3 regions of the Rhizobium sp. NZLR1 genome follow, and region 1 is predicted to be linked to each of the others. Evidence: predicted binding sites of a transcription regulator. Region 1 holds the regulator's gene; each other region holds the start of a gene.
What was found. Region 1 encodes PhoB, which activates phosphate uptake and scavenging genes when phosphate is short. Its sites were predicted from a motif close to TGTCATNNANCTGTCAT; they were not measured.
Positions count from the first base shown of each region.

Region 2: the regulator PhoB is predicted to act here: its motif matches at 1,533-1,549, upstream of J3O30_RS08025 (alpha-D-ribose 1-methylphosphonate 5-triphosphate diphosphatase).
Region 3: the regulator PhoB is predicted to act here: its motif matches at 2,135-2,151, upstream of J3O30_RS00810 (DUF1045 domain-containing protein).

Region 1 is NZ_CP071632.1:554,755-558,026, reverse strand. Features, by position in the region: gene J3O30_RS02795 (GcrA family cell cycle regulator) at 1-303, shown strand, start outside; gene J3O30_RS02790 (IS110 family transposase) at 576-1,514, shown strand; gene phoB (phosphate regulon transcriptional regulator PhoB) at 1,630-2,313, opposite strand; gene phoU (phosphate signaling complex protein PhoU) at 2,446-3,159, opposite strand; gene pstB (phosphate ABC transporter ATP-binding protein PstB) at 3,204-3,272, opposite strand, start outside.
Region 2 is NZ_CP071632.1:1,601,482-1,604,753, reverse strand. Features, by position in the region: gene J3O30_RS08025 (alpha-D-ribose 1-methylphosphonate 5-triphosphate diphosphatase) at 306-1,475, opposite strand; gene J3O30_RS08020 (helix-turn-helix transcriptional regulator) at 1,748-2,317, shown strand; gene J3O30_RS08015 (NAD(P)/FAD-dependent oxidoreductase) at 2,322-3,272, shown strand, end outside.
Region 3 is NZ_CP071632.1:173,328-176,599, forward strand. Features, by position in the region: gene phnN (phosphonate metabolism protein/1,5-bisphosphokinase (PRPP-forming) PhnN) at 1-197, opposite strand, end outside; gene J3O30_RS00805 (alpha-D-ribose 1-methylphosphonate 5-triphosphate diphosphatase) at 194-1,333, opposite strand; gene J3O30_RS00810 (DUF1045 domain-containing protein) at 1,347-2,042, opposite strand; gene phnE (phosphonate ABC transporter, permease protein PhnE) at 2,187-3,272, opposite strand, start outside.

The sequences.
Region 1 (3,272 bases):
ACCACCCGCACCGTTACCCGCCAGCAGGGCGCAACGATGCTGAAGGAAGAGATCGAGATCGAAACGGTCGAGGAAATGGAATACGTGCCGAAAGGCAACGTGGTCGTGCCGATCTCCCGCCGCCTCGGCCTGACGGAACTGACCGAACGCACTTGCAAGTGGCCGGTCGGCGATCCGCTGAAGGATGACTTCCACTTCTGCGGCTGCGAGTCCCCCGACAATTCACCCTATTGCGGCTATCACCAGAAACTCGCCTACCAGCCCGTCAACGAACGCCGCCGGGCGGCAGCGCGGGCGAGCTGAACGGGTGACATTGTCGACATGCAAAAACGGGCTGGAAGGCCCGTTTTTTTATGTGAGTACGTTGGGTGTGGCTGCCCCTTGTATCTGCACGTTAGAGATTTTGTGCGATGGAAGCGATTGAGCCTCTGGCCGGGTGGCCACCCGGCCAGAGGCGTGACGAAGTCGCCCGTTCCCCCTCTGGTTACAACCGTGGATGAGCCTGGGATCTTCGTCATCGTCACGTACGACCGAATAGTCGCTTGGTTCCAATCGCACGCACAAGGCAGGTTACCGTGAACAGAGTTATATGTGGAGTGGATGTTTCGAAGGACTGGCTGGATGCGTCTATCCGCCCGTCCGGGACGTTTGAGCGTTTCAGCAATGACGCCACCGGCATCGGCGCGCTGGCCGATCTTTGCCGGGCCGAGAATGTCGAGCTCGTCGTCATGGAGGCTTCCGGCGGTTACGAGCGGACGGCCTTCCTGTTGTTGTGGGAGATGGGGATCGCCTGCGCCTTGGCTAATCCGCGCCATGTGCGCCGGTTTGCCGAAGCCATGGGCTTTCTGGAAAAGACCGACCGCATCGATGCGGCGATGATCGCCCATTATGCCGAAACCAAGCGGCTGGCTGCCCTGCCGCCGCCGAAAGCCGCGCAGATGCGGCTGTCGGCGCTGATGGCGCGGCTGTCCCAGGTCACGAGTGACCTGACCGTCCAGAGGCAGCGCCGCAGTGCGGCCCGCGATCATCAGAGCGTGGCAAGCCTCAACGAGGTGATCGCGCTTCTGGTGCGCCAGAGCCGCACCCTCGAAGGCGAGATTGCCTCGATGATCGATGACGATCCGCTCTGGGCCTGCCTCAACCAGGCCTTTCGCTCGATCAAGGGCGTGGCCAACCGTACCGTTGCCCGGCTGATGGCCGAATTGCCTGAGATCGGCCGGATCTCCAACAAGGCGATCGCCAAGCTGGCCGGCCTTGCGCCGATTGCCAACGACAGCGGCAAACGCAGCGGACATCGGCCGGTGCGCGGCGGGCGCTCCGGACCACGCGCCATTCTGTTCCTGGTTGGCGCCATCGCAGCCCGACACAATCCGCATCTGGCGGCATTCCAGCAAAGGTTGCAAAGCCAGGGCAAACCGAAAATGGTCATCCGCATCGCGCTCGCCCGAAAACTCCTGGTCATTCTCAATGCAAAAGCACGAGATGCGCGAAGAGAATTCGAACATGCAACTTGACAGCCCAGATAGTCGCTCATCCGCCTGCCGGCACCGACCGGGGTCGAGACGAGTGGCTCGACCCCGGTCGGGTTAGGGTGAGGGGCAGAGCTTGCTCGACTTTATCGGAAACCCCTCAGGCTTCCATCGAATAGCCGGCGCCGCGGACGGTGCGGATGACGTCTTGCATGTTGGAGAAGTTCAGCGCCTTGCGCAGGCGGCCGACATGGACGTCGACGGTGCGTTCGTCGACATAGATATCGTGGCCCCAGACGCCGTCGAGGAGCTGCGAGCGGGAGAAGACTCGGCTCGGCGACGACATCAGGAATTCCAGCAGGCGGAATTCGGTGGGGCCGAGGCGGACTTCGCGGCTTTTGCGATGGACGCGATGGGTTTCGCGGTCGAGTTCGATATCGCCGCATTTCAGCACCGTCGACAGCACCTCGGGACGGGCGCGGCGTAGCATCGCCTTGACGCGGGCAACGAGCTCCGGGGTCGAGAACGGCTTGACGACGTAATCGTCGGCCCCGGTCGACAGTCCGCGGACGCGCTCGCTCTCTTCGCCGCGCGCCGTCAGCATGATGATCGGCAGACGTTCGGTTTCCGGCCGCATGCGCAGGCGCCGGCAGAGTTCGATGCCGGAGACGCCGGGCAGCATCCAATCGAGGATGAGCAGGTCGGGCGTGCGCTCCTGAAGCCTGATTTCGGCTTCGTCGCCACGAAGGATAGTATCGACCTCGAAGCCTTCCGCTTCGAGATTGTAGCGAAGAAGCACGCTCAAGGCTTCCTCGTCTTCAACAACTGCAACTCTCGGGATCATGCCTGTCGGTCTCCTCGCGCATGTTCCTTAAACCGGGGTGATTTAAGCAATGCATCCTGCGCAAATTCAGAAAGGTGGCTGCGACCTCTTTGCGCGCCCGGATGGGCGCGCACGCAACGGCTAGTATGGGCTTTATTCCGTGACCGCGCCGACGGTGTTGGCGCTGTCGTCTTTCGGACGGTCACCTTCCGGCTGTGCGCCGGTCGCCATGTAATAGATCGTCTCGGCGATGTTGGTGGCGTGGTCGCCGATGCGCTCGATGTTCTTGGCGCAGAAGAGCAGATGCGTGCAGCTGGTGATGTTGCGCGGATCTTCCATCATGTAGGTCAGCAGCTCGCGGAACAACGAGGTGTACATCGCGTCGATCTCGTTGTCGCGTTCACGGATCGCATTGGCCTTGTCGGCAGAGCGCGTCGTGTAGACGTCGAGCACTTCCTTGAGCTGGACGAGCGCCAGCTCGGACAGATGCTCGAGACCGCGGGCGAGCTTGCGCGGAACGCCGGTGCTCTGCACGGCGATGACGCGCTTGGCGGTGTTCTTGCCGAGGTCGCCGACGCGTTCGAGATCGGCGGCGATGCGGATCGAACCCATGATTTCGCGCAGGTCCGAGGCCATCGGTTGACGGCGGGCGATGGTAACGATCGCCTTGTCGCCGATTTCTCGCTCGGCGTGATCGAGGATCACATCGTCGGAGATGACCTTCTGCGCCAGCGCGGTATCGCCGTTGACGAGCGCCCGGACGGCCTCGCTGACCATCTGCTCGGCCAGGCCGCCCATTTCGGAAATCCGCCTGGACAGGAACTTCAGATCATCATCATAGGCAGAAAAAATATGTGTCGATGCCATGGGGCTTTATCCTCGAATAACGGGAAGGCTTGGTGTCGCCAAAATCAACCGAAGCGACCCATGATGTAGTCCTGGGTGCGCGGATCGTCGGGATTGGTGAACATCTTGTCGGT
Region 2 (3,272 bases), 1.0 Mb from region 1:
GATCCCCATCAGCTGGCGCTGGGATAGTGATGCCGTGTGACAAGTCAGAATCGTCGACGGCGTCGACTCTCTCGATCGAGGCATTCGGACTCAACGTTTGCCGGTCCCAAAGCTATTCATATTTCCCCAGCCCAGTGGCCCGCCGGACGGAATCCAGCGCCCTGAAGTTGCAATTGCGGTAACCGTTGTCGACGAGCGTAGATTACAAATTGAATTTTCAATTGCAAGTGAAATTTATGCGCTCACTGGACGAGTGATGCACCGTGACTTCGCAGACGTTCCAGGCACCTCAGCAGGGAGTTGAGCTATGCCGCCAGCGCATGTATAGGATGCAGCGTGCCGTCGCTGTAGACGAAGCGGCCGGCGCGGAACGTCGCACGGATGCGATGGACCTCGCCTGGCTCAACCACGACCAGATCGGCGCGCTGGCCGATGGCGATTTCGCCGCGATCCAGGAGGCCGGCGGAGCGGGCGGCATTGCCGGTGGCCATGGCGACGGCGGCCGGCAGTCCACCCTCCACCATGTCGGCGAGCTTGAAGATGCCCGGCACGAAGGCGGCCGGGTGATAGTCGGCGGCGATGACGCTGAGGAGACCGGCCCTTGCGGCATCGAGGGCGCTGAGATTGCCCGACATCGACTGGCCGCGCAGCGCGTTCGGCGCTCCCATCAGCGTCCAGAGGCCGCGCCGGCGCGCCTCCTCTGCGGCGGGCGCCGTCACCGGAAACTCGCTGATGGTGACGCCGAGGTCGTGCATCTCGGCGACTTTTTCGACGCTGTCATCATCATGCGAGGCCAGCGACAGCTTGTGCTTCAGCGACAGCGCGACGATCTCCTTCAGCTTGGCCTCGATGTCAGGATTGTTGCGCATGGCGATGCGCTTGGCGACGATCTCGGCTGCCATTTCCTCGGAGACGGCGCGGCGCTCGGAAATGCTGAGGATGTAGCTTTGCAGGTTGTTGTACTGGCCCTGGCCCGGCGTGTGGTCGGTCAGCGAAACCATGTCGATCTGGTCGGCATTCAGCAGGCGTTCGAGCGCCGGAGCGGCGCCGACATTGGTGATTTCGTAGCGGGCGTGAACGCGGTGATCGATCAGCAGATTGTCGCGCAAGCGGTTGATGCCTTCGATGACCGCCGAGGTCGTCTCCAACGAGCGGACGTGACCATAGACGCTTTCGGTGGCGAAGGAGACGGCGGCAAAGGCCGTGGTGACACCGGCGGCGGCAAGCTTCTTGTCGAGTTCATGAATGCCGAAATCGATCGGCATCGTCGCGTTCGGGCGCGGCGCGATCTCGCGCTCGATCATGTCGCCGTGCAGATCGACGAAGCCCGGCATCAGCAGCCGACCGCCGCCGTCGATCGCCGCCCCGGCAACCGGCTCCGGCCTGATCTCGGCAATGACGCCGTCCTCAACACGCACGGAACCTTCACTCACCACCTCGTTTGGGAGAACGAGGGTGAAATTGCTGAGCCACATGGGCTTTCTCCTGACCGCATCGGATGATTGACAGACCGCAGCGGATAGAACCGCTTCGTGACAGTCGTATGAAATTTCGAGCACACTCACCTTAAAGCGGAAACTTGCGCTTTGGAAATGGTCCGATGCGCCGCTCCATGAATTCACGGTCACCGATCCAACCGAGTACCCTGTCCAACAGCCAGTTGACTAGTTATAACTTAACTAGTAATACTATGACTATGACCTTAATCAAACGCTCACCAGTCGCGCTCGCTGTCCTTGCAATGCTCATGGAAGAGCCGCTGCATCCTTACCGAATGCAGCGGCTCATCAAGGAGCGCGGCAAGGATGAAGTGATCAACGTCACGCAGAGGGCGAGCCTTTATCAAACCATCCATCGGCTCGAGCGCGAGGCATTGATTGCCCAGCAGAAAACAGTCCGGGATGACAAGCGTCCCGAGCGGACCGTATACGAGATCACCGAAAAGGGCCGCGACGTTGCGCTGGCATGGATCCGCGAGATGTTGTCGGCCTTGACGCGGGAATATCCGGAATTCCCCGCAGCCGTATCATTTCTTGCTCTGCTGACGCCGAACGATGTGTTGGGTCTGCTTGAGCACCGGGCAAAAGCCATCGAGTCGGAACTTCGGCGGATCGACGGGCTCCTGCGGGAGGCGCAGGCCGTACCAAGGCTCTTCCTACTTGAGATGGAATATCTCCGAGCGCTTCACGCGACCGAGTTGTCTTGGGTCAATGGCGTCATCGGGGACCTGCGCGCCGGGCGCATCACCTGGACAGACGAGTGGCTCAGGCAGATTGCCGTCGAGTTCTCCACCCACTCCAAGCTCGACAAGGACTAGCACCATGAAGGTTTTGATTATCGGCGCCGGGACTGGCGGTTTGGCACTCGCTCATCTGCTTAAACAGGCTGGCGTTTGCATTGCGGTGTATGAGCGCGACATCGCACCGAACGCCGACACCGGCGGCTATCGCGTCGGTATCAGCCCGGCTGGGAGCCGAGCGCTAAAGGCCTGTATACCCAACGAACTCTACGACCTCTATCTTACCACATGCGCCAGGTCGCCATGCTATTTCAACATGTTGACGGAACAGCTTGGTGAGGTGCTGAGCTTCGACATCGGTGATGCGGCTGCGAATACTCTTGACGGTGAAAAGAACGTCGTTCGAAAGACGCTGAGGCGGGTTCTGCTCAGGGGGCTTGAAGACAACGTCTCCTTCGGCAAAGCGCTTCAGGGGTACGGACGTAACGCCGACGGGTCCGTCACCGCTTGCTTTCAGGATGGAAGTCTGGCGACGGGAGATGTTTTGGTCGGCGCTGACGGCACGAACTCTGCTGTGCGCAGGCAATACTTGCCGGAAGCGCGTCTGGAAGACACGGGGATCGTGTCGCTCGGGGGCAAAATTCCTATGACGGTCGAGGCGAAAGCTCTGCTGTCGGACAAGATGCTGAAAGGCATGTCGATGATTATGGCGCCGATGGGGTTCGGCGCGATTATTCACTCGCTCGAGTTCGCCGACAGCCGCAGCAACCCTGATTTTGCCGCTCGCTGGCCGGATTTCGTCGAAGCGCTCGACGAGGACAGTATCGGCTGGGGCATCTGGGGCGCTCGGCAGAATTGCCCGCGGGATACGGCCGGCCTGAGCGGAGAGCAATTGAGAGAATTGGGCCTGGAGCTTGCTCGGGACTGGCATCCGCACTTGCGCGCGCTCATCCGTATGACGGAGCCCGCGACCATCCACGATGTCAAGGTCAGGACTTCCGTGCCGCTGAAACCTTGGACGAGTTCGAACGTC
Region 3 (3,272 bases), 380 kb from region 1:
ACGGAAAGATGGTCTTCGCCGCCGGCGTCGCGGTGGCGGGTGATGACGCGGCGGGTGAAATGTACGTCGGCGCGGCCGGCGAAATGCCGCGCGGCGAGGTTCATCAGCGTGTCCTTGCCGGCGCCGCTCGGCCCGACGACGACGACCATGATGCCGCGCTCGGCTCCGGCTCCTGGATGGGGTTCGTAAGGGCTCATGCGACACGGCGTCCCTGGCGCCAGACGGAGCGTGTCACCGGCACGCCATGCGAACGGTGGACGCGGACGAGATCGGCGCGCAGTCCGGTGGCGATCCGGCCGCGATCGTCGAGGCTGACGGTGCGGGCGGGCGTCGACGTCACCATGGCGATCGCCTTCGGCAGGGTAATGCTCTCGACTTCATCGGCGAGGATGAAGGGTGCATGCAGCAGGCTGAGCGGCACGTAATCGGAGGAAAGCACGTCGAGCACGCCCATCTCGGCAAGGTCGCGGGCAGCGATATTGCCGGAATGGGATTTGCCGCGCACGATGTTCGGCGCGCCCATCAGCACGCTCATGCCGTGACCGTGCGAGGCGCGGGCTGCGTCGAAGCTGGTCGGGAATTCGGCAAGCCGCACGCCGTTGTCGATCGCCTCGCCGACATGGGAGAGCGTCGCGTCGTCGTGGCTTGCCACGGTGATGCCGCGTTCGGCGCAGACCTTGGCGATGGCGTTGCGATGCGGCGTCGAGTTGCGCGCCGATTCCGCCTGGCGCTTGGCGACGAAACGCGCGAAGACCTCGTCGCTCAGGCCGCGCTTCTTCTGATAGTAGAAGATATATTGATCCATCGTCTGGAATTGACGCTGGCCGGGCGCATGATCCATCAGCGAGACCAGCCGCACATGCCGATCGTTTTCGAAATCGGCGAAATGTTCGAGCACATTGTCGGCCGAGACCTCGCAGCGCAGGTGGATCAGGTGCTCGGCGCGCAGCCGGCCTTCCTTCTCCGCCGACTGGATGGCGTCGGCCATCTCGCGCATCTCGCCATGTTCGAAGCCGCCGTCCTCGTCCGCGCCCATGCGCAGGCAGTCGAACACCGTGGTGATGCCTGAAGTGACGATCTGGGCATCATGCGCCTGGATTGCGGCGGTCTTGTTCCAGCGAATGCCGGGACGCGGCTGATAATGGCCTTCAAGATGATCGGTATGCAGCTCGACGAGGCCGGGAATGACGTAGTCGCCCTCGAAATCTTCGCCGGCTACCGAGTTGCCTTCGGAAATGTCGGCGATCTTGCCGTCGCGAATGAGAATCGATCCGGAGAGGATGTCATCCTCAAGAACGATGCGGGCGTTGGAAAACACGGTCTCTTTGCTCATCTCGTCTGGTCTTTCAGCTTTTGGCGCCGGCAAGCGGCAGCCAGGAATGAACTTTAAACGGGGCGCCGCGCGTTTCTTCGGTGAAGACGGCAAGGCCCGAAATCGTAAGCGGCCGACCGGTGAAATCGGCAAAACGCTCGGTCAGGATCGCTTTCATCACTGCGGCGCGTGTCTCGGGCACCTGGCCGGTGAGTGTCATGTGGAAGCCGAAATCCTCCATCACATAAGGATAACCCCAGCGCTGCAGATGGGTGCGCTGGCTGTCGCTGAGCTTCTCCGGGTTGCGCCGCGCCATATCGGCCTCGGAAAGCGTTGCGCGGAACGGTTCGAAGGACCTTACCACCTTCGCGGCGAAATCCTGAAGAGGTTGATGAAGAGAACCGGGAACGAGGGCAAAAAAACGACCGAGCTGGCCCAGCACGAGTTCAGGAATCTCGAAAGCTTCAGTGCGCGCGGCAAAATCCTCGGCAACGGCCATGAGATCCTTCTCGGTGACCGAGGCGGCGAGCGAAAACGGTGCCTTGATCGTCGCGTGAAAGCCGTAGCGGCGAGGATCCGCGGTCAGCTCGAACTGCTCCGCCGCACCCAGTCTCTCATGTTCTGACGCAGAATAGGTCTCGCCGGTGAACGCATCGCGGCCGAGCCAGAGCGACGCCTCGCCGGTCAGGGGATCGTCCTTCGGCGGCGAGAAATAGAGAGCATAGCGCAAGGCTTTTATCCTGAGGATCATCGAAACGGGGGAGCGCAATGTGCAGTGATTTGGCGGCGAACCGCAAGCAGGCTCCCGGCTAAAAGATTTCCGTGACAGAATGATGATGGCGGCAGCGCCGCCACGGCCTTTGGAGCGGATATATCAGTGGGTTTTCGTGCCCATCAGCCGGTGGCGCAGCGCGTTCGAGGCGGCGTCGAAAATGAACACAACGATCAGGATCAGGATGACCATGTAGGCGACGTTTTCCCAGTTGGCGTTGGTGCGCATGGCCTCCCACAATTTGAGGCCGATGCCGCCCGCGCCGACGGCGCCGATGATGGTCGCGCCGCGCACGTTCGATTCCCATTGGTAGAGCGTCTGGCTGACGATGACGGGAACGATCTGCGGCATAATGCCGTAACGATGGACGAGCACGGTCTGAGCGCCGGTCGATTTGATGCCTTCCCGTGGCTTGTTGTCGATATTCTCCAGCCCTTCGGAATAGAGCTTGCCGAGCGTGCCGGTCTCGGTGAGGAAGATCGCGCCGCTGCCGGCAAGCGGGCCAGGCCCGAAGGCGCGCGTCAGGAACAGCGCCCAGATCAGCATGTCGACCGAGCGCAGGAAATCGAAAAAGCGCTTCAGGATCTGATTGAGCAGCCGGTTCGGCGTGATGTTGCGCGCCGCCAGGAAGGCCAGCGGGAAGGCTGTGAGCGAGCCGAGCAGCGTTCCGAGGAATGCCATGACGATCGTCTGGAAAAGCTTGGTCCAGACATCGCCGTGCTGCCATTCGCTGTTGTTCCAAATGTCGTCGAAGGCGAGCGCCAGGTTGGACTGGTCGGGCTTGATGCGCGGGCCGGAAACGATGAGACTGACGACCTCGCCGACCGGCTTGTCGAAGAAGGACGATTGCGTGTCGAAGATGAAATTCGCCCAGCCGATGAAACGCTTGCGGATCTTCACCCGGTCGACGGAAATGCTGACGTCGCCGGCAAAGCCGAGATCGGCGAGCACATTGTCGTCATAGACGGTCATCCAGCCGGGCACCGGCCCGACAACTTTCGGCGCACCGCTCGAAACCTCGACGGGAACGCTGATGCCATGCGCGGTGACGATCGTCTCGCTCTTCGAGACGGTGACGGTGCGGCTGGTGCCGCTGATCGAAACCGTGATGCTGCCATCGGGATTGTTGACCAACCAGTCCGGATGCGGATTGTCGCCGAGAGGCGAGAAGCGTGGATAGCGGATATC